Regions from separate parts of the Bradyrhizobium sp. AUGA SZCCT0431 genome, predicted to be linked through region 1. Evidence: predicted binding sites of a transcription regulator. Region 1 holds the regulator's gene; each other region holds the start of a gene.
The links. The regulator LexA, encoded in region 1, represses DNA repair genes until DNA is damaged. The targets are predictions, from matches to a motif close to TGTTCNNNNTGTGTTCNG.

Region 1 (7,646 bases):
GGAGTTCGTGGTGGGAGCGCAAAGCCCGCACAACGCCCAGGCGTGGGTCAACAGACCGCCAATGTAGTAGCGGCCGAGCTGGCTCAACTCGGCATAGTCGCCCTTGTCGTAGAACAGATTGGTCTCGCCCTTCCACAGGGACTGGTGAACGTGCATCCCCGAGGCGTTGTCCTCGAACAGCGGCTTCGGCATGAACGTTGCGGTCATGCCGTGCTCGCGGGCGGTGTTCTTCACCACGTATTTGTACATCATCAGATTGTCCGCCATGCGGGTGAGGGTGGTGAAACGCATGTCGATTTCGTTCTGGCCGCCGGTCGCGACTTCATGGTGATGGGCTTCGATCTGGATGCCCAGCTGTTCCATCGTCAGCACCATTTCGGTGCGGAGAGCCTGCATGCTGTCGGTCGGGGGAACGGGAAAATATCCCTCCTTGGGGCGCGGCTTGTGGCCCAGATTTGGCGTTTCCTCCTTGCCCGTGTTCCAACTGCCTTCGCTGGAATCGATTTCGTGGAAGGCGAAATTGATGCCCTGTCCGTAGCGCACGTCGTCGAACACGAAGAACTCCGCCTCAGGGCCGAAATAGCTCGTATCGGCGAGGCCGCCGCCCTTCAGGTTGGTTTCGGCCTTCTGGGCGATGTAGCGGGCGTCGCGGCTATAGGATTGCCCGGTCACGGGGTCCCGGATGTTGCAGATCAGGACCAGGGTCGATGCAGGGGAATACGGATCGAGGAAGGCCGTAGTCGGGTCCGGCACGACCAGCATGTCGCTTTCCTGGATCTCCTGGAAGCCGCGAATGGATGAACCGTCGAATCCAATGCCTTCGCTGAGAGCATCGATACTCGCTGCACCCGGCGGGACGGAAAAATGCTGCCACACCCCAGGCAAGTCGGTGAAGCGCAGATCGATCATCTGCACCTTCTCGTCTTTGATCGCCTTCACGAGATCTTCGGCTGTCGCACACTTCGGAAACATGGCTTCACTCCTGTTATGGAGAGCCGCATCTTGGACATCGCGCTGCCGTTCAGCCGCGGCGAAGCGGGCTTGCGACGGGTCCAGGCCCACGTTCTGTGTTGCGGCGCCGGTAGCCTCAGCTCTGGTGGGGCCCGCGCATGATCTTCATCGCATCTTCGATATGCCGCCAGGTTCTGGCCAGTTCGACCTCGCCTTTTGCCTCGAGTTCGATGGCGTTCTGGGCGGCTTCCGCAATGGCCTTGGCACCATGTGCTTCCAGTAACTGCCGCGCATAGTCGTGGATTTCGATTTCTCGCATGGCGTCATGCTCCTCTCGTTCTGAGCGCAACCGTGAATTCCAGTCGAACTGAGAGCCGTAGACGTTGACACCTGGTCAAGCGCACCCAGTGTGCATCCTGCTGCGGCGCACTTGCAAGAACGTCTTTCGGGTGATGGGCGGCCAGGGTTGGACGACGGCGCCGGGGCAGCAGCAGCGGCAACACAACGCAGGTTGAGGAACGCGTTTTTTTGCGCGGCCCCACCATATTCATGGAGGAGAGGAGGTGAGTATCATGCGCATTCAACATTGGCAGGACGCCGGCAGCCTGTTGTTGGGCGTGTGGCTGGTCGTGTCGCCGTTCGCCCTGGGCTTTGCCGGGGCAGAAGTCGCGATAACCATCGCCCTTGGCTTGTGCGTCATTCTGTTTGCCGTAGAGGGATTCATCATTCCCTCCTATCTGGAGGAATGGGGAGAGATCCTCATCGGTCTGGCTCTGGTGGCAGTACCTTGGACGGTCGGCTACGGGTCGGTACCGGCCACGGCAAGCAGCGTGGTCTCAGGCATATTGGTGATTGTGCTTGCAGCCTGGGAACTAACGACCGATCGCGATTTCAGCACCTGGTGGCACGATCGCTGGCATCATCCAGCCAGCTGAGAAGGGTGGTTGCCGAGCCTTTGGCCCGACCGTTATCGACTTGCGGTCGGGAGGAGAGGAATTGGCTCGGCGACATCACATTGGCAAGGGCTCGGCCCGACAACGGCGGACATTCTTTCCTCCGCATTCCGCATCTGTTCCACTATCCCGCGGATAGCCACTTCCAGTAGCTTTGTGAAAACAGGGATACTCCAAGGCGTGGGATGGCGGAGCAGGGCAGCACGCCGGGCGGCAGACGGGGCTACGCCGGAACCTGGCCGCCGCGCCAGGCGGTGGCGCCGGCGGGCGGCTATGCGCCGATCAGCATCAGCGCCCTGCCGCCGTTCATCGAGACTTTGCGCACATGGGCGCGCGCGGAAGCCGGCGCAGGCCGCCTGCTGCCCTGGGTGCCAGTCGCGTTCGGCACCGGCATCGCCTTCTATTTTGCCGCCGATCATGAGCCGGTGCTGTCGGTCGCGGCCGTCACCGCCATCGCGCTGTGCGCGGCGGCGTTCTTGCTGCGGCGGCACAAAATGTTTCCGGTCGCTGTGATGATCGCTGCCGTCGCCGCCGGCTTTGCGATTGCGACCTGGAAGACGGCGCGGATCGCGCATGGCGTGCTGGCGCGGCCGATGTTCTCGGTGGCGCTGACCGGATTCGTCGAGACCCGCGACATCCGCGAGCGCACCGACCGTTTTGTGCTGCGCGTCGTGACCATGGAGAGCGCGCGCGGATCGACCAAACTCGAGCGCGTGCGGCTTTCGGTCAAGAAGGGTACCGCGCCCGCGGTCGGCAGCTTTGTCGAATTGAAAGCGCGGCTGTTGCCGCCGCTGACACCGTTGCGGCCGGGCAGTTACGATTTCGGCCGCGACATGTTCTTCTCCGGCATCGGCGCCTCCGGCTTCGTGATGGGCGCGATCAAGACCGCGGAAGCGCCTGATGGAGGCGGCTGGAAGCTGCGCTATTCGGCGTTCATGCAAGGCATGCGGGACGCGATCGATGCGCGGATCCGGACCACGCTGGAAGGCGACAAGCGCGCGATCGCGACCGCGCTTCTGACCGGCCGGCGCGACGCTATCTCCGAGCCCGTCAACGAGGCGATGTTCATCTCCGGCCTCGGCCACGTGCTGTCAATCTCCGGCTATCACATGGCGGTGGTCGCGGGCGTCGTGTTTTTTGCGGTACGGGCGCTGCTGGCGCTGTTCCCAACGCTCACGGTTGGTTTTGCGATCAAGAAATGGTCGGCGGTGGCGGCGCTGGCCGCGTCGGCATTTTATCTGTTGCTGTCGGGAGCTGAAGTCGCGACCCAGCGTTCGTTCTTCATGACGGCGGTGGTGCTGATCGCGGTCATGGTAGACCGCCGCGCCATCACGTTTCGAACGCTCGCGGTTGCGGCGCTCATTGTCTTGACCATTGCACCGGAGGCGCTGGTGCATCCGAGCTTCCAGATGTCGTTTGCGGCGACCCTCGGGCTGGTGGCGCTGGTGCAGCTCGGCATGCCGCGCCTGTTCGCGCAGCCGGATCATTCCGCGACCGCGCAGGTGGCGCTGTGGGGCGGCCGCGAGATCTCGATGCTGCTGCTGGCCTCATTGGTGGCGGGCCTCGCCACCACGCCTTACGCGGCGTTTCATTTCCACCGGGTGACGCCCTACGGCGTGCTCGCCAATCTGGCCGCGATGCCGGTGGTCTCGGCGCTGGTGATGCCGGCGGGCCTGCTCGGCCTGGTTGCGATGCCCTTTGGTTTTGACGGCGTGTTCTGGGCCATCATGGGCGTCGGCATCGACTGGATGATTGTTGTCACGCAATGGGTCGCGGCCTTGCCGGGCGCGGTCGGTCGTGTGCCGGCGTTCGGCATCGGCCCGTTGATTGCGGCGAGTATCGGCATCATCCTGCTCGGCCTGTTGCGAACGCCGCTGCGCTATGCCGGCGCGGCCGTGGTGCTGGTGGCGGCAGTGTGGGCGGCGAGGGTGCCGCAGCCGGACATCCTGATCTCCGCCGACGGGCGCAATGTCGGTGTCCGCGGCCAGGACGGCAAACTGCATTTGATGCGCGCGGCCAAGGGGACTTCGACGGGGGCTGCGAGGGATGGCTTCCTCGTCAAAGAATGGCTGGCGGCGGATGCCGACGCGCGAAAGCCTGCCGATGCCTCGCTCACCGAGGGCGTCTCATGCGACGAGAGCGGCTGCGTGACGCAAGGCGCCGGTGGCGGGTTCGTGGCATTGGCGCTGCGGCCGGAAGCGCTGGCGGATGATTGTGAGCGCGCGGCGCTGGTGGTGACCGCAAGGCAGGCGCCTGCGGCGTGCGGCGCTTCTGTGATCGATGCGGAGCGTCTGCGGCGGCAGGGCGCCATGGTGCTGCGGCGAAGCGGCAGCGGATTTACCATCGATGCCGTCAAGCCGCGGGGCGTCGATCGCCCATGGTCGCCAGCGACCGCGGGCGAGGGTGACGCGGAGACAACCATCCTCGCGCCACGCCGCAACGCGCCGCGTGCTGTCGATGCGACCCCGTCGGAAGCGGATCTGCAGGCCGAGGAATAAGGATTCACGTTCCCCGGCGGGTCGCGACCGGCGGCGCGGAATTCAACCGGTGGAAAGCGGTGTCGCCGTGTCCGCCTTCGTTGTTGTGCGCTCGGGAATCGGATGCACCACCGGCAATTGCAGCACCGTGACGCGCTGACCCTCGCAAAGCTGCGTCACCAGCACATGGCTCCCATCGGGAAATTCGATCGCGTCGTGGTGACGTTCCCTGATGTGCGGATCAATGGTGTTGAACTTGCCGACGCGGAAACCGATCGTCCGCGTCCAGATCCAGCGATTGTCGTATTTGACGTCTTGCGCGAAGGCCAGTTCGGTCCCGGGCAGCATGCAGACCGCGACTGCGGGGTCGCGTTCGCTGGCAAAGCCGCGGGTCGAGGTGCCGCGGAAGGTGGTCGATATCAGTGTCTCGCCGACCTCAGCGGGACGCGTCGCCATCGCGTGCAAACTATAGTCACACATCGGATCGCTCCCTCGTAAGAGATAGAGACCCGTGCCTCCCTCGAGGCGCTGGCCTCTATCAGAGTGGACTTGAGCAAAGTCTATTCCTGTTCTGGACATTTGTGCGACCGAAAGGCCGGCGTGCCCGATCACAAACGCGCTACGGCGGCTGCGGATCTTCGGGCATCGGCGGCAGCGGCAGTTCGAAGGCGCCGAGATGGAATTGCTCCCTTCCGTCGTCGGCAATCCCGGGCAGCGCGACCAGCGTGAACGCAGCTTCCGGATATTGCTGCCAGATCGCAAGATCTTCCGCCGTCACCGTCAGCCAGCCGAACCGGAGCATGTAGCGGCCCGGCTCGGTCACGAGTCCCGCCCTCTGCCAGGTGATCTTGGTGATCATATTGCTGACCACGTCTCGCCCCCCGGTTTTTGCGTCTTCGAGTCGAAGAAAACGCGTCAAACCACCATCCTCGCACGCACAGTTTTTGCCGCATTCTGGGCAATTGTGGGACGCGTGGCCCCATCGTTCTCCGTCAGGGCCGGGTACAGCCGTCCGAGGGACGGCGTCGCTTCCGCTCGCCTATGCCCGGCCATCCACGCGAAGGCGGCATGGCCGGCATGACGACTTCGGATAAGGAGTGACGCCACTGACGCCCGCGGAAGCGGGCCGCCCTCAGTACTTCCGGTACAGCCCGATCAGCTTGCCCTGAATCCGGACCCGGTTCGGCGGCAGGATGCGGACTTCATAGGAAGTGTTGGCGGGCTCCAGCGCGATCGAAGCGCCGCGGCGGCGGAAGCGTTTCAGGGTGGCTTCCTCCTCGTCGATCAGCGCCACGACGATATCGCCGGTGTCGGCGGTCTCGTTGCGCTGGATCAGCGCCATGTCGCCGTCGAGAATGCCGGCGTCCACCATGGAATCGCCGCGTACTTCGAGCGCGTAATGTTCGCCGGAGCCGAGCATGTCAGGCGGTACGCTGATGGTGTGGCTGCGGGTCTGCAGCGCCTCGATCGGCGTACCGGCGGCGATCCGGCCCATCACGGGAACGGCGACCGGACGGTTGCCGTCGTCCTCGGCGGGCGCGCTGGCGGCGCGGACCTTGCCGAGCGTGCCTTCGATGACGCTGGGGGTGAAGCCGCGGCGGCCGTTGCCGTTACCGGCTCCCGCAAGTTCGGGCAGCTTGATGACTTCGATGGCGCGGGCGCGGTTGGGCAGGCGGCGGATGAACCCGCGCTCTTCCAGGGCGGTGATGAGGCGGTGGATGCCGGACTTGGAGCGGAGGTCGAGCGCATCCTTCATTTCGTCGAAGGAGGGCGGCACGCCGGCTTCCTTGAGCCGTTCGTTGATGAAACGCAGAAGTTCATACTGTTTGCGCGTAAGCATCTCGAGCAATCCCCCGGTTGGCGCGTCGTAATTCGTGGTCGTTCAGTTTCGCGGTTCTTCAGTTTCGCGGTTCTCAGTTGCGAGTGCGGTCTCAAATTCGGAAGTCCAAAACTCCCGTTTGTAGACACCAGATCTCGAAACAAATCATGAACGGACACTATATGTTCGATACATGTTCCGCAACCACTTAATTTCAGGTGAACGCGCGCCGACTTCGCCCGAACAGGCCGTCGCCATGCGTCATTCCGGCAGGCGCAGGAACTCGCATGGCGCGCCTTTCGGCAGCGCCGGCGCAAACGGCGGACGTATCAAAAGCGCCCGTGCCGCAGCGAGATTTCCAAGCAGCGACGAATCCTGGTGGCTCACCGGCACCGCGATCAACGCACCGTCTTCGCGCGGCTCGAGCCGTGCGCGCAAATAGTCTTCGCGCTGGTCGTTGGCGGGAAGATCGCGGCCGAGCAGGGCGGTCTCACGCACGTGATGGATGGTTTTTCGGCCCGACAGCGCGCGAATCAGCGGCACCAGAAACAGGAAGCCGCAGACATAGGACGAGACCGGATTGCCGGGCAGGCCGATCACCCGCATCGCCCCGAGGCGCCCGTGCATCATCGGCTTGCCCGGCCGCATCGCGATGCGCCAGAACGCCATGGCGACGCCCTCGGCCTCCAGCGAGCGCTTGACGAGGTCGTGGTCGCCGACCGAGGCTCCGCCCATCGTAATCAGGATGTCGGCGCCCGATGCGCGGGCGCAGCGGATGCCCTCCGTGGTCGCCTCGACCGTGTCGGCGGCGATGCCGAAATCGACGGTCTCGGCGCCCTCGGCCCGCGCCAGCGCGCGCAGCGCGTAGCCGTTGGAGTAGACGATCTGACCGGGGCCCGGGATCGAGCCCGGCATCACGAGCTCGTCGCCGGTGGCGAGCACCGCCACTTTGGGGCGGCGATGCACGGCGAGTTCCGGATAGTTCATGCCGGCGGCGAGCGACAGATCGCGTTCGGTGAGGCGGCTTCCCCTGGTGAGCAGCACATCGCCCTCGCGGAAATCGGCGCCGGCGGCGCGGATATGCCGTCCCGGTTTGGCGGTTTCCGTGATCGTGATGTAGTCGCCGCTGGCGGCCGTGTCTTCCTGGATGATGACGGCGTCGGCGCCATCAGGGATCACCCCGCCGGTGAAAATCCTGACCGCTTCGCCCGGGGCCACCTTGCGTTCGAACGGGCGGCCCGCCGCGACCTCGCCGATCACCTTCAGCCGCGCGGAGAGATCGGCGGCGTCTGCCGATCGCACCGCATAGCCGTCCATCGCCGACATTGCCTGCGGCGGTTGCGTGCGGAGTGCGGCAAGGTCGCGCGCGAGCACGCGATGCCAGGCGGTGTCGAGTGCGACCATTTCCTCGGGCAAGGGATCGGCGCCCGCAAGGATCGCGGCCAG
Region 2 (7,646 bases), on a different contig from region 1:
CTGAGGAAGATTCCCGACGCCAAGGCCGCTTCCGATCCATGGGGAACCGTGCGCAGCAACGAGACGCCGAAAGCGGCCGCGCCGGCCAAGCCGAAGACCGGCAGTGCAGCCAATACCCCCCGCTAGCCGAAAGCCCCCATAGCCCAGACTCGGAATCGTCTTCCGCCGGTCCTATATTGAACGTGTCGTCATGTGTTTCGGAGTTGCGACATGGTCACGCGCCCGCGCGATCTCGCCAGCCGGATGGCCTCCCGGCGCAAGCCGGATGATGGCTATCTGCGCGAGACCTTCACGCTGCCGCGCGAGGTGGCGCGGACGAGGGCGCGCGATTTCCTCAGCCGCTATCCCAAAGCGGCCTATTTGAGCGCGGTCGAAAGCTGGCGCGAACTACCCGGCGGCGACATCGAATTCACGATGCGGCGGCTCCCCAGCGCGGACTAGAAAATCAGGTGTTGGTCGCAAGTCTAGTGCTGCAAGCCAGCGCTTGGAGCCCAGCGCTTGTTCGAGGCCGCCGCCAAGGCGGCCGCTTGGTCATCGAGATGGTGCTGGCAATGCAGGGAACGGCGAACTAGCCAGATGCGTTTTTTTTCCGCTCGCGGTTGATCCGCAGCTGTACCCGTCTCACCGCGAGCAGATAGAGTTTGGCTTCGGTTTTGCCGGTGACGACCCTGTCGTCAATCCGGAATTGCCATTTCCAGATACCCGGAGCAACCGCAGTCACGGTGTATTCGACGCCCTTGTAGATCATGAAGCAGCCCTGTCCGACCCAAGCCGCATTCAAGCCGAGACTGTCACTTTAGATTGTAAATATTATTTGAAGCCCGTTGAGGGAATGGGTGGGTGCGGGGCACCGAACTGCGAGGTCGCTCCGCGCCCGGTGTGCCTGAGTTCGCGGTCAATCTTCAGCTGAACGCGGCGCATCGCGAGCAGGAGCAGTCTCGCTTCCGTTCTTCCCGACCTGACGAGGTCACCGATCCGGAATTGCCAGTTCCAGATCCCCGGGGTTTCCGATCTTGTCAGCGTATATTCTATGCCTTTGTGATTCATAGGGAATCTCCCCATACGCCAACTGGATTAACTGAGTTGGGCGGGTAAAGTTTCCATTTGTCCGATGGCGTATTTTGCGGTCGCCTAACGATAAAGCGCGCCTGTGACAGGCCGTGATCGCTATGCGAGGTGGCAATCCCGCGTTCGGCAGTTGGGGTGGCCAAGCCGCCTTGCCGGCGCTCCCACGAGCCGCGGCTTGCTGCTTGCCGGCAGCGAGCTGGAATGCCCGCAGAGGCAGTCTTTGACCTTCCTGACCTCTCCAAAACGCACCGCGCCGCGCAAGCGGAATATGGTCGCTTGGCGGCGCAGGCTTATACCCCGAGTGATGCAATGTCCCAGGCAGCAATATGTCTTGGCGGCCCTGCAAAAGGTTCAACGTCTCCTGTTAAAAAAATCCGATGCTGAAACGAAGCGATCGCTGCCGCCGTATCTGTCTGACTGTGGGGTGGTCCTCCAGATTATTCCCCCGCTGTCGGCGACCCCGTCCGTATGGCCCCATGCGGCGGGGTCGTTTTGCTCTGGCGACGCGCCCGGCGCGGCGGCTTAATCGAACGTGACGCCGATGCGCTTCTCTTTGCGCCAGACGATATGGCACGGCCGCTTCAATTGTTCTGATGGCACGAACAATGTGAAGCGGTCCGGGATGAACAGCGCGGTCACGACCTCGAGCGCTGCGCCGGAGGCCGAGAGATTCCGAACGGTGCAATCGATCCCGCCGCCGCCGAACTCGATGGTTCCGGCCTTCAACGTGCGACGCCGCGGTGCGATCCGAGTCTCGTCCATAGCCCCATTATAGCACTGATTCACCGGCAAATGGATGGTGGCCGGAGTTCGCGCGGGGGTAAGGCGCGAACACAAGGCGAAAAACTGGCGACCATCCGGTTGGGAACTTTGTTCTTGTCCGGAGAACTACGGGGGAGGGCCGCCTTGCAACGACGGCCTGGCGCCGCATTACGGTTCGCTCGCCGGAGCCTTTGCGGATCCCGTCCTTGAACGCATTTTTTCAGGTCGCCCAAGAGGCCGCCAACGAAAGGCGGCCTCTTCAAAGCGTTGGTTACGGCAGGGTTGTCGCGATGTTCCTGATGGTACCGGTATGGAAGCGAATGACGGCTACGACATGGTGATAAAGATCGCTCAAACGGCCGCCGCCGTTCACGGCGTCCAGTTCGTCGATGGTCAGTTCGCCGACGTTCAGTTCATCGATAGGCTTCTGGCCAATCTCAATCATGCGTCTCTCCTTTGTTGGGGATTACGACAATCACGTTGCAAGGGTGCGCTCGCATGTTCCCGTTGGCTGTGATGGCTGGCACACTATCGTCGCCGCAAATTTGCGTTGAGCGGATACGCGGTCAGCATAGCTTCTCGCAACTGGCGAAATCGGACGTCAGGCATTCTTGGATGACGCTGGCGGCGTCCCTCAAACAAAAGAGGCCGCCAAGCGGGGCGGCCTCTCAATTCCGGTTTGACGGACCGGCCTTATCGCATGTGCAGGGTCATCTTCTGCGGCGATACCAGCGGCTGGTGCACGGCGTCCAGCAAGCGGGCGCCCAAAGCCGCCAGGTACGCGTCGACGATCCGGTCGAGGATGGCGCCGCCGCTGACCTGTTCGAGTTGTTCAAACGACATTTCGCAGATTTCGTTGTTGAGTTCGGTCATGTCCGTCTCCTGTTTGCGTGGGCAGGACCATTCCCGCCACCCTGGATGTCAGGGATAGGCTGACCCGCAACGCACCGCTGTGATGACCGTCACACGACGGCTCAGACGCAAAATCGCGAAAACAACCCCATGCAAAGTAGAATGGGTCCCGCCGATGACGCCGAGTCGGATACTGGCCGAAATAGAACACCCGAGAAGGCAAAGTAGGCCACTCAAAAGCACAACGCCGCCAAGCTGAATAATGCTTGGCGGCGCTGCACCAGAGCTGGAAATTGCAATGCCCAGCTTGGAGTATACGTCCGGGACAGGACAAGGTTGCTGAAAAGGGACGCAGAATTTCGGGAACAAGTGGCAATGGGCGGAGTTGTGAAGGCGCTGCCAGTCCCCAGTTGCCCCGGCAGCATAAGCGGCCCCAGTGCCTCTTCCCCGAGGCTGGGGCCGTTTCTTTGGGCGCGCCAAGACAGCTTCGAGGGCACGGCAGGCGCCAGTGCTTCGATAACCAGTTTCACGAATGATGGTGGCAGCGCGCCCTTTGCTGGTGAGAGAGACAACGATCAGGATAGCAATACGCTGGCTGCGGGTTGGATGCGCAACAAAGTCGGTCGCGAGATCAATGTGCGGTTATTGGTCGAGGGAAGATGGACCGATAGAGATCGGCAAACCGATCAAAGTTGCTCGAGGCCAAAAACAAAGGAAGTCTTGGAGGACGATGACGAAGAAGGCGCCGCCAACTGATGCGGCCTCGGAACCTTGTTCACGGTCGGAGAACTACGGGCAGTGCCGACTCGGGCGGCCTCGTTTACGCGGCGGGCGGGTATCTGGGCTTCGGAAGGCTGATTGCACTTGAATTGATGACGCCCTTCGAAATGACTTTACCGCCTGAGACCGATTCAAGTGCATCGTGGGTCAGTTGCTCCGCATCGGTTCGCGAATTCCATTCTGGTTGTTCATGGTCCCGCTCCGCGCTGTGGCGCCCTTGTGCGCCGTCGATCTGGAGCGAGTATGCCGGGCGGCTGTCGGGGCGACTGTGACAGTCGTCACGAAAGCGTTCCTGCAAAGGAAAAGAGGCCGCCAATTGAGGCGGCCGTACTTTTTCTAGGCTGGTTCCGGTGGTTGAAGTCCAGGAGAGGCGAGCCACTCGTTTATGTGAGAGGCCGTCTCTAGTTGCCTGATCTTCCTGAGCAGCACTTCCTTCTGAGGACCAGGTTTGAGCTTGGTTACCTGTGCTTCCAACCGGGTCTTCTCAGCTGCAATTCGATCTTCAAATGTGTGGGGAACGGATCGGCGACGCTGCATGATACAACCTCGTTGCTTACGGGTCCTAACCGTAGGGTTTGCATGTCCGATCCTATAAAATTCCGATCCCGGGCGTCGGTTCCGAAGTGAACAATCCAAAAAGGCCACTGCGCATTTTAACTTAGGCCCGCCAGGGGGCGGAACCGGCCGGTTCTGGCCTACCCATTTAGGGGGATGAACAGAGCGCGGCAACATCGCGGCGCTGGTGAGGGCCAAAAAGGGGCCACCTCAAAATCAAAAGGGATCATTAGCTTAGAGTTGGATGGAAGGGGGCCAGTACCGCTCTCTCGGTACTGGCCGGCGACGAAAGAGGCCGCCAACTGAGGCGGCCTCTCTACGTCTCGCGATCCAGGCCCCCGCCTAGCTGTGAAGTCCGGGTCTCTCAACGGGCAATTGCAACTCCGCCGCCCGCTCTTTCTTTTCCTTCTTGGAAAACTCTCGCTCGCGTTCCTCGAAGGCCGCGAGTTCTTCTCGCGCCGCTTCAAGAAAGCGGTCGCGTGGTGTTACTGCCAATTGAGTGTGCCTTGTCATCATACACGCCACCCATCTCACCCCGCGCCCATCCTATCGAACCGCCGGGAGCCGGGAAAGGTTCGTGACCGTAAAATTACGGGCTGATGAAATTAGGACACTCCCAATGAGGTACCCCAAAAGGGTGCATGAACATACCGAAGTCTTACGGCGTACAGGTCGCCGCAGAAGTGCGACCCCTTTGAGGCGGTTGTTCATATAGATGAACAACCTAGGTTGTTCATCTTCGTTAAATCAAACCAGGCCAATGCGATTTTCAAAACCGGCCACTGAGGCCGGAAACAGGCCAGTATCGCTCTCTCGGTGCTGGCCCCGCGAAGCTGGTGAGCAATGAAAGAGGCCGCCAACTGAGGCGGCCTTACTTCAGCGGCCGTTTGTCTTCCTTTGCGAGATCGGACAGAAAATCCGCCAGCGCCTTCTTCCCTGAAAACTGGGCAGCCGAGTCGGACTGGAAACCATCTACGGTCATTTTAATGCCCAGTGGTTGGCTCTTGCGGTGTATTTCCCACTTCCATCGTTCCGGCTGCTCACCCGTTCGGGAAGTGGTCGCGTAATAGTCGTTGGGGTTGATCGGCATGCCGTCATGCTAGACCCGGCCGCCGCACCGCAGCAGACCGAAGTTTAGGCAAACTAGGGGTGGTTAGTCATACGGGCTTTCCATCTGGACGCTTGACCAGTTCGAATGTGGCAACGTGAGTGTCTTCAGCCCAAGACTCTAATACTGCCCCGCAGACTTCACAGGATACGTGGCCGCTATGCGGCATTAAGGACATTGGTTCGACGCGCTTATATTCAGCGCCGCACCGGCACTGGACAACTGTTGTTTCCATGCCCCAAATATGCGCCCGACGCGGCCCGTTTTCCAGCCCGGAACCCTGCCACAATCAAACGGACCCATCACCAAACTAGGCGACTGCCATTTTCCCGATTGCTGGAACAATGTTCACGGTCGGAGAACTACGTACAGCCAGTCGGCCTATACGGAATTGGGTACTCCAAAGTGCGCATGAACAGACCATACTTTTACGGGGTACAGAGCGCGGCAAGAGCGCGGCGCTGGCGAGGCCAAAAAGGGCCACCCTAAAAATCAAAAGGGACCATTAACTTAGATGGGGATCGAAAGGGGCCAGCACCGCTCTCTCTAAAAGAACATATTGCGAACATAGAACAAAGGTGGTACAAGTTCTCACCGTCAATCGAATCCCCTGAGATCCTCGTCGTCCGTTTGTCCCGCTAGCGAATCCCCGCCATAAGGAGCACCCATGTCCGCCACTGCCCTGCGTATCGTCGAAGGATCCTCCATGGATAAGACCAAGGCCCTGTCCGCCGCGCTCTCCCAGATCGAGCGCCAGTTCGGCAAGGGTTCTGTGATGAAACTGGGCAAGAACGATCGCTCGATGGATATCGAGACGATTTCGTCGGGCTCGCTCGGGCTGGACATCGCGCTTGGCGTCGGCGGCCTGCCGAAAGGCCGCGTGGTCGAAATTTACGGGCCGGAATCATCAGGCAAAACTACGCTGGCGCTGCACACGGTGGCCGAAGCCCAGAAGAAGGGCGGCATCTGCGCCTTCATCGACGCCGAACATGCGCTCGACCCGGTCTATGCCCGCAAGCTCGGCGTCAACATCGACGAGCTCCTGATCTCGCAGCCCGACACCGGCGAGCAGGCGCTGGAAATCTGCGACACGCTGGTGCGCTCGGGCGCGGTCGATGTGCTGGTTGTCGATTCGGTCGCCGCCTTGGTGCCGAAGGCCGAACTCGAAGGCGAGATGGGCGATGCGCTGCCCGGCCTGCAGGCGCGGCTGATGAGCCAGGCGCTGCGCAAGCTCACCGCCTCGATCAACAAATCCAACACCATGGTGATCTTCATCAACCAGATCCGCATGAAGATCGGTGTGATGTACGGCTCGCCGGAAACCACCACCGGCGGCAACGCGCTGAAATTTTACGCCTCCGTCCGCCTCGACATCCGCCGCATCGGCGCGATCAAGGAGCGCGATGAAGTGGTCGGCAACCAGACCCGCGTGAAAGTCGTGAAGAACAAGCTGGCGCCGCCGTTCAAGCAGGTCGAATTCGACATCATGTATGGCGAAGGCGTCTCCAAGATGGGCGAAATCCTCGACCTCGGCGTCAAGGCCGGCATCGTCGAGAAATCCGGCGCCTGGTTCTCCTATGACAGCCAGCGACTGGGGCAGGGGCGTGAGAACTCGAAGGCGTTCCTCAAGGCCAACCCCGACATGACCGCAAAGATCGAGGCCGCGATCCGTCAGAACTCCGGCCTGATCGCCGAACAGATTCTCGCCGGTCCGCCCGAGCGCGACGCCGACGGCGAAGAGCCGGCAGACGAATAGGATTTTCCGAACCTCGGGTCGTCTGACCCGGGTTTCGACATAGCGGGTGCTGAGGACGTTGAGTTGCCGACGTTTTCAGTGCCCGTTTTGTTTTGCGTATACGGGTGACGAAGATGACGCGGTTGGTTTTGACATCGCGCGACTCAGGCGCCGGGTGCCTCCTGCGCGCCGGGGTCGGCGATATCGTAATTCCATTTGGCTTCCGGTTCGTCTGGGGCGAATTGCCATCCGACGCGAAGCTGGAAGCCATGATAGGGCCGGGCTCACTGGACCATTTCCCCCAGCATCGGCTTGGAAAGTTTCATGCAAAAGAGGTGGGGCTGCTCGATCTCTGCGAGCGCTGCGAGGCTGTCGAATTGTGGTTCGATCCGGAGCCGAACGCACAACTCATGCTCGTTCAGATCCTCGATTGCCTGAATTCGCGCAAGAATATCGTCTCGAAGCTGAGCTTGTATCAGGCGGACGTCGACATTGCGCAGCAGCGACCGGAAACGATTTCGGAATGGAAGCCGCCCGGCATTAAAATCCAAATTGAGCATACCGAGGCGGCCAATATGGCTTGGCAGGCTTATCGTCAGCCTACGCCACGGCATTGGGCTGATTTGCTCGATAAGGATCTAAGCGCTTTGCCGCAGCTTCGGCAGACCGTGATGGAATTACTCGAAGAACTACCCATGCCTGCAACCGGCCTGGGCGCGACCGAAATGCGGATGCTGGAACTGGTCGCTGCCGGTGACGCAACTCCGTTCGACGTCTTTCCGGGTC
Region 3 (7,646 bases), on a different contig from region 1:
AGCCGTTGACGAACTCGAAACCGAGCGCGATCACGAGTGCGACCAGCAGCAGGATATAGGGCAGGTAGGTCGTCACCTTGACGCCGGTGGCATCGACGTCGACATAGATGCTGTACATCACGAACAAGAACCCGGCCGCGAGAATGCCGAAGAACAGGATCATCGTGAGCGGGTTGAACCCCTTGTCGAGATTGGGCCTGGAAGCCGGCTGGATCGGTGCTCCCATCGATGAATTGAGTGTCATATCGGTCATGGCAACCCCCCTGAAATACTAACGGCGGTTAATCTTTTGACCGATGGAGTTGAAGGTTAGATGACAGGGGCGGCGTCGAGCGTGCGCGCCGGCACGTCAGGGGCGCGTTGCCCATTCCCCTCTGAGCATGGACATCAGGCGCATCGACCGGAAGGTTCCGTCGGGGTCCCGGTGCAGATCGCGAACCACGCCTTCCTCGACAAACCCGGTTTTGAGGTAAGTCCGGCAGGCCCGTTCATTCTCAGCGAATACAAAGAGTTCGACGCGATGCGCCGCCAGATCCTCGAAACAGATTTGCAGGACCGATCGCAGCAGGTCCGATCCGACGCCACACTCGGGAGTTCCAACCGCGATGCGCCTGAGCCGAACGCATTGGTTGGCGCTTTCGATGCCTTGTAAAATGGCAAATCCGGCAATCTCCGTTCCATCGCGGGCCAGCAGATATCGGGAGGACGGGTTTTCGATTTCAGCGGCGTGCTGTTCGGCGTCCCATCGGCCGACCAGACGCACATAGCCATCCACGCGTTCGATGCGCATGATGGCGGGTATGTCGGATTTACGCGCGGTTTGAATCTGCATGGCGGCAGTTTGGCGTTGCCGCGCCTGCCGGGCAATGCTCAAAGCGACAAGCTGCAAGCAAGGGTCGATCGCCGTAAGGGATGATGGCCAAGATGATGGCAAAGACAGGTCGCGCGCTGCACGGCACCGGGGCTAGAGGAAACCGCACAGCGCGCCGACCCCATGGGAACGTCATGGCGTGAACAGGACGCCCCAACCCCTCCCCAAGAGAATGAGATAGTATCATCGATCAATTGAAGGTTGTACATCTATTTGTCAGTTTTCGAGGGGGCGGTAACGGGAATTTGCGGTTCCCCTATAGCCAGTTCCGATTAAATCGGAACTGGCTATAGACTTTTGGTTTGACGCGTTTTCTTGACGCGAACCGGTATCCACTTCGCTGGAAAACGCTTTGGGATGCGGGAACTTCAGGCAGCGTGCGCCGATTTTCGCAGCAAGGCTGCCGCGATTTTAAGATCGGCCACGAAGCGCTGATACTCCCGCGCCTTGGCGTCGGCGTCCGGCAGCCGCAGCAAATACGACGGGTGCACGGTGACAAGCGCCGTCGTGCCGTCCTCGAGATCAATCAGGCGTCCGCGGCTCTTGTTGATCGGCGTGATTTTGCCGAACACGCTCTGCGCTGCCGTAGCACCCATCGCCACCACCAAGGCAGGCTTGATGGCGGCGCGTTCGCGTTCGTACCATTGCCGGCAAGCCTTGATCTCAGCTGTGTTCGGCTTCTGGTGCAGGCGGATTTTTCCGCGCGGCACAAACTTGAAATGCTTCACGGCATTGGTGACGTAGACCTTTGAGCGGTCGATGCCGGCCTCATCCAGCGCCCGATCCAGCATCTGACCGGCCGGGCCGACGAACGGCTTGCCCGCGAGATCTTCCTTGTCGCCGGGCTGTTCGCCGACCAGCATGACCTGGGCATTCTGTGGGCCTTCGCCGAACACGGTCTGGGTGGCGTCCTTCCAGAGCGGGCAGGCGCGACAATCGGCGGCGTCTTCCCGCAGCGTTTCGATGTCGTCGGCAGCCTGTGTGCGTTTCATCGGCGGTTCCTGCCGCTTCTGCGATTTATGCGGTTCGCTCGCAGCGCCTGCGATCATCGCGCTGGCGGTGCGTTCGGCGCTTTCAATCAGAGGCCTAATCAACGAGGCCTCCGGCAGGTTCCGCCAATATCGCTTCGGCATTTCGGTTTGCATGGCCTTCACCTTCAGCCGGGCGGGATTGAAAATGCTGGCGTAGTAACGCCGCCAGGTTTCCTCCAGCCGATCTTCGGTCGGCGCCTCGGCCTTAGCTACCCCCGGCGTGATCGAGACGGCATGGCCGTCCCAATGCGCGCAGACGTCAGGCGTCAGGATCGACCAGGGCATGTCGGCAAAGCGCCGGGCGAAGAACGGCGCTGATAGTTCGACGATATGGTGCTCCGGCTCGAACCAGGCGACGAAATGCGATTTCTGCTCGCGGCCGATTTCGCGGAAGCGCACAAAGGCGTGCATCTTGTGCTCGTCGCGGTGCACGGCCTTCGCCATCGTGCTAACGCGTGCCACATCCGGATCAGTCGCGACGACAAGCAGGTCGTGGTTGCCGCGCAACCGCCACAGCAGGCGATAGAGGATGGCAAAGCGTTCGCTATTGCGATGCAGGATCGCGGCCTTCGCCAGCTCGACGAATTTGGCCGGGACGTTGAAAGTCGCATTTGGCGGGTCGGGCAGTGGGGTGGTCGATTCAAACAATTCAGGCGCGTCGCCTTGCACACGCCATGTCACGTCGGCCGGGCTTACATCATTCAGCACCAGCGTCCGTGCCGCTTTGCGCCAGCCGTCAAAATCGGTTTCGCTGTCGAGGGTGATGTGGTGCATTGAACGCTCCTTTCGTCATTGCGAGGAGCAAAGCGACGAAGCAATCCATGTCTCAACAAGTGGAGAAATGGATTGCTTCGCTTCGCTCGCAATGACGCCGTTACTCAAAACCCAAACCCCAATTGCGTCGCCTTCGGCCTGAATCGTTCCGCCAAACGCGCTCCGTCGAGCAGATGCGGGGAGGGGCGGTGATCGCTGAGAACGATGAACGGCAGCGCCTTGTTCCTCGGGATGTGCAGCCGGGCGAGGTCGGCCGCACGGATCGATGTCACGCGGCGCGTGGCGATGATGCGATCGACGGCCTTGCGGCCGAAGCCGGGCACGCGCAGGTCCTCGCGGCTGGCCCGGTTCACATCGAGCGGAAAGCGGTCGCGGTGCCGCAATGCCCAGGCGAGTTTGGGATCAATATCGAGCGACAGCATGCCGGCGCTTTCATCGACGATCTCGCCGACGTCGAAGCCATAAAACCGCATCAGCCAGTCGGCCTGATAGAGCCGGTGCTCGCGGACCAGCGGAGGAGCCGACAGCGGCAACGCGCGGCTGGCATCCGGGATCGGGCTGAAGGCGGAATAATAGACGCGTTTGAGTTTGTAGGAGCCATAGAGATTGGCGCTGGTATGGAGAATGGTTTTGTCGTCGGCCGCATCCGCGCCGATGATCATCTGCGTGCTCTGGCCCGCCGGTGCGAAGCGCGGCGGCTTTGCCTTTGTTACGGTCTTGTTGTTGTTATTATTGTTGTCTTGCGCGTCATCGAGCTTGAGCCGCAACCGGCCCATGGTGCGGCGGATCGCGCGCACGTCTTTTTCCGGCGCGAGTTTGGCAAGGCTGGCTTCCTCGGGCACCTCGATGTTGATGCTGAGCCGGTCGGCATATCTGCCGGCCTCGGTGATCAGCGCATCATCGGCTTCCGGAATGGTTTTCAGATGGATGTAGCCGCGGAAGTGATGCTCCTCGCGCAGTTTTCGCGCGACCGACACCACTTGCTCCATGGTGTAGTCGGCGCTGCGAATGATGCCGGAGGAGAGAAACAGGCCTTCGATGTAATTGCGGCGATAGAAGTCGATCGTCAGCTTCACCACCTCGTCGACGGTGAAGCGCGCCCGCGGCACATTGCTGGAGGTGCGGTTGACGCAATAAAGGCAATCATAATTGCAGGCATTGGTGAGCAGGACTTTGAGCAGCGAGATGCAGCGGCCGTCCGGCGCGTAGGAATGGCAGATGCCCATGCCTGATACGGTCGAGCCGAGGCCCTTGCCGTCGCTGGAATCCCGCTTCTCGGTGCCGCTGGAGGCGCAGGAGGCGTCGTATTTGGCGGCATCGGCCAGGATTTCCAGCTTGCGTTGCACGTCCATCACTTGAATCCCTTTGATTCTGCTCATGAATCGTCTGAGTAGTAATCCCGATTGACTCTGCCGGGCCTGTTAGCTTTATATTAGAACATATCATGAACAAATGAGCCAGCAGCGGGTTCATTTCAAAACCAGCGATGGCCACGATTTCTTTGAGGGAGCGGCGCAATGACCGGCGCACGCCTAAACACGCTTGCAAGTTTGCGCGGCCGCATCGAGCGCATCGAGGCGGGCGCGGATACGCACGCGCTTCACAAAGTGGCGCTCGGCCATGCCGAGGCCGATGCGACGCTGTGCGGCGGCCTTGCCCGCGCCGCGGTGCATGAAGTCTTTGCCGAAGGACATCAGGGTGCGGCGGCGACGGGATTCATCGCGGGCCTTGCGGGACGGGTGACATCGCGCCGGCCGCTGGTCTGGGTGCGGCAGGATTTTTCGGAAATCGAATCCGGCGCGCTGTCGATGAGCGGGCTCGCCGAACTCGGTCTTGATCCGCGGCTGCTGGTAACCGTGCGCGCCGCCGATGCCGACGCCGCGTTGCGGACCGCCGCCGACGCGCTGGCCTGCGATGCGCTGGGCGCCGTGGTGCTGGAAGTCTGGGGCGAGCCGCGCCAGCTCGATCTCGTCGCCAGCCGCAAACTGACTTTGGCAGCGCAGGCTTCCGGCGTCACCGCATTGCTGTTGCGGCTCGCGGCGACGCCGCAGCCCTCGACCGCGGAGACAAGGTGGATCGTGCGCGCGGCGCATTCGCCGCCCTCAGCTCCCTGGCATGCGTGGGGCGCGCCGGTGTTCGACGCCGAGCTCGTTCGTAACCGTCATGGCCCGGTTGGGCGGTGGATCATGGAATGGAAATGTGATGAGTGCCTTTTCAGCGAACCGGCGGCGAATCCTCAGCCTGTGGCTGCCACGCCTGCCCATCGACCGCATCAAGCGGCAGCTTACGCAGGGCAGCGTCGCGCGAGTTGAAAATAATTTTCACCACGCGGATGCTGCGCCCCCTCTCCCGCTTGCGGGGGAGGGTCGGGGTGGGGGTGTCTCCGCGAGTCACACTGTTCGTGTGTCCCCGCGAGCGGGAGAGGCAACCCCCACCGTCGTCGTCGCCAAGCAAAACAACGCGCTGCAGATCTATGCGCTCGATGATCTCGCGGCGCGCTCCGGCCTCGAGATCGGCCTGCCGCTCGCCAATGCCCGCGCGATCTGTCCGGAATTGACGGTGTTCGATGCCGATCCGGTCGCGGACGCCAAGACGCTTGGCGATATCGCCGACTGGTGCGATCGCTTCACGCCGCTGGTGGCGCTCGATCCCCCGCACGGGCTGTATCTCGACATCACCGGCTGCGCCCATCTGTTCGGCGGCGAACGCGCGCTGCTGCAGACCCTGTGCGGCGCGCTGACCCGCAGAGGCTTTGTCGTCAGCGCTGATATCGCCGGCACCTCGATCTGCGCACGTACGATGACGCGCCATGCGTCAGGGAAAATCATTGCCGATGGCGAGGAGGCTGACGCCGTCGGCCCGCTGCCGGTCTCGGCGCTCGGCGCCGATAGTGCGATCACCAGCGGTCTTCGCCGCGCCGGCCTAAAAACCATTGGCGATGTCGCCGCGCGCGGGCGCCACGAGATCGCGGCGCGATTTGGCGCCGGCTTCACGACTTTGCTCGAACACGCGCTGGGGCAGGGCGATGCGCCGATCAGCCCACGAAAACCGCTGCCGGATTACATCGTCGAAAAACGCTTTCCCGAACCTGTCGCGACAGACACTGTGATCGCGATTAATCTGTCGGCGCTCGCAGGCATGCTGGTCACCGCGATGGACAAGCAAGGCAAGGGCGCGCGGCGGCTGGAGGCGAGTTTCTTCCGCACCGATGGCGCAGTGCGCACGATCACGGTCGATACCGGCCGTCCCGTGACCAGGCCTGAGGTGATCGACCGGCTGTTTCGCGAGCGGCTCGATGCCTTGAACGATCCGCTCGATCCCGGCTTCGGCTTTGACCTGATCCGTCTGTCCGCCAGCCGCACCGAAATCGTGGTGCAGCAGCAGCGCGACCTCGACGCCAATGTCCATGACAATGACGAACTGGCCGCCCTGATCGATCGCATCGCGGCGCGGATCGGGGGAAAGCGCGTCGTCGTGCATCTGCCGCAGGACACCCATATCCCGGAACGCGCGGTGCTGGCGGTATCCGCGCAGCATCATCTGGCGGCCGCGACGCAAGCCGCCTGGCCTGATCGAATCGAGAGCGAGCCGCCGCTGCGGCCGCTGCGGCTGTTCGAAAGACCTGAGCCCATCAACGTGCCGTTTGCATCCGTTCCCGACGGGCCGCCGCATCAATTCACCTGGCGGCGCGTCACCCATGCGGTGGTACGGGTGGAAGGTCCCGAACGTATCGCGATGGAATGGTGGAAGCAGAATGGCGAGGCGCTGACGCGGGATTATTTCCGGATCGAGGACGCGGAGGGATTGCGCTTCTGGATCTACCGCGACGGGCTTTATGAGGGCGAACTCAGAAGCGACGAGGAGGGCGAACCCGTTCTGCCCAAATGGTTCGTGCACGGGCTGTTCGCATGAACAGCCCCGGTGTGCCAGCGCCTGCCTATGCCGAAATCGGCATCACCACGAACTTCTCCTTCCTGCGCGGCGGCTCTGATCCGCGCGCCTATGTGCAGGAGGCGAGCCGGCTTGGTATTCCCGTGATCGGGATCGCCGATCACAACACGCTGGCCGGCGTGGTGCGCGCTTACAAGGAGCTCGAAAATCCGGAACTTCTGCGCAAGCCAAAGCTCCTGATCGGTTCGCGCCTCGTCTTCATGGACGGCACGCCGGATATTTTTGTTTATCCGCGCGACCGTGCCGCCTATGGCCGGCTGTGCCAGTTGCTTACCCGCGGCAAACGTGGCGGCGATACTGAGCGGATCGCCAAGGGCGAGTGTCATCTGAAACTGGATGACCTCCTGGAATTTTCCGAAGGCCAGCTCTTGGTGCTGACGCTGTCGCATCGTTTCGACTCGGCCGGCGCCTTGAAAATCCTGGACCGCCTGAAGGCGAGCCGCGCCGATGGCGTGTGGCTGGCCGCGAGCCTCCTATACCGTGGCGACGACCGCCGCCGGCTGGCGCGGCTGCATCTGATATCGCTGACGGCCAAGGTGCCGCTGCTGGCGACCAACGAGGTGCTGTACCACGATGCCGCCCGCCGCCCGCTGCAGGACGTACTGACTTGCATCCGCGAAAAGACGACGATCGAGGCCGTCGGCAAGCGGCTCGAGGCCAATGCGGAACGCTATCTCAAGCCGCCGCACGAAATGGTGCGGTTGTTTCGCGATCTGCCGGACGCGATCGCCGAGACCATGCGCTTTGCCGGCCGTATCACCTTCTCGCTCGACCAGCTCAAATATCAATATCCGGACGAACCGGTACCGCCGGGCAAGACCGCGCAGCAGCATCTGGAAGATCTGACATGGCAGGGCGTTATCAGCTATTTCGGTGGAGAGATCGATGACACGCTCCGCGCTACCTTGCGCAAGGAACTGGCGCTGATCGCCGAGCTCAACTACGCGCATTATTTTCTCACCGTGCACGATATCGTCCATTATGCGCGCAGCCAGAACATCCTTTGCCAGGGCAGGGGA

Region 2: the regulator LexA is predicted to act here: its motif matches at 5,676-5,693, upstream of recA (recombinase RecA).
Region 3: the regulator LexA is predicted to act here: its motif matches at 4,110-4,127, upstream of JQ567_RS34530 (ImuA family protein).

The regions. Positions count from the first base shown of each region.
Region 1 covers NZ_JAFCLR010000002.1:160,395-168,040, reverse strand. Annotated here, with positions in the region: gene glnA (type I glutamate--ammonia ligase) at 1-972, opposite strand, end outside; gene JQ567_RS02540 (hypothetical protein) at 1,088-1,270, opposite strand; gene JQ567_RS02535 (SPW repeat protein) at 1,524-1,886, shown strand; gene JQ567_RS02530 (ComEC/Rec2 family competence protein) at 2,090-4,402, shown strand; gene JQ567_RS02525 (hypothetical protein) at 4,445-4,861, opposite strand; gene JQ567_RS02520 (hypothetical protein) at 5,001-5,240, opposite strand; gene lexA (transcriptional repressor LexA) at 5,514-6,221, opposite strand; gene glp (gephyrin-like molybdotransferase Glp) at 6,462-7,646, opposite strand, start outside.
Region 2 covers NZ_JAFCLR010000047.1:4,536-12,181, forward strand. Annotated here, with positions in the region: gene JQ567_RS32115 (hypothetical protein) at 1-126, shown strand, start outside; gene JQ567_RS32120 (hypothetical protein) at 211-441, shown strand; gene JQ567_RS32125 (hypothetical protein) at 569-748, opposite strand; gene JQ567_RS32130 (PilZ domain-containing protein) at 1,591-1,830, opposite strand; gene JQ567_RS32135 (hypothetical protein) at 2,102-2,275, opposite strand; gene JQ567_RS32140 (hypothetical protein) at 2,524-2,703, opposite strand; gene JQ567_RS32145 (hypothetical protein) at 3,019-3,438, shown strand; gene JQ567_RS32150 (hypothetical protein) at 4,360-4,533, opposite strand; gene JQ567_RS32155 (DUF3622 domain-containing protein) at 4,889-5,107, opposite strand; gene recA (recombinase RecA) at 5,793-6,881, shown strand; gene JQ567_RS32165 (hypothetical protein) at 6,995-7,646, shown strand, end outside.
Region 3 covers NZ_JAFCLR010000056.1:7,667-15,312, reverse strand. Annotated here, with positions in the region: gene JQ567_RS34550 (inorganic phosphate transporter) at 1-253, opposite strand, end outside; gene JQ567_RS34545 (GNAT family N-acetyltransferase) at 350-889, opposite strand; gene JQ567_RS34540 (UdgX family uracil-DNA binding protein) at 1,240-2,676, opposite strand; gene JQ567_RS34535 (putative DNA modification/repair radical SAM protein) at 2,781-4,028, opposite strand; gene JQ567_RS34530 (ImuA family protein) at 4,194-4,988, shown strand; gene JQ567_RS34525 (Y-family DNA polymerase) at 4,879-6,588, shown strand; gene JQ567_RS34520 (error-prone DNA polymerase) at 6,600-7,646, shown strand, end outside.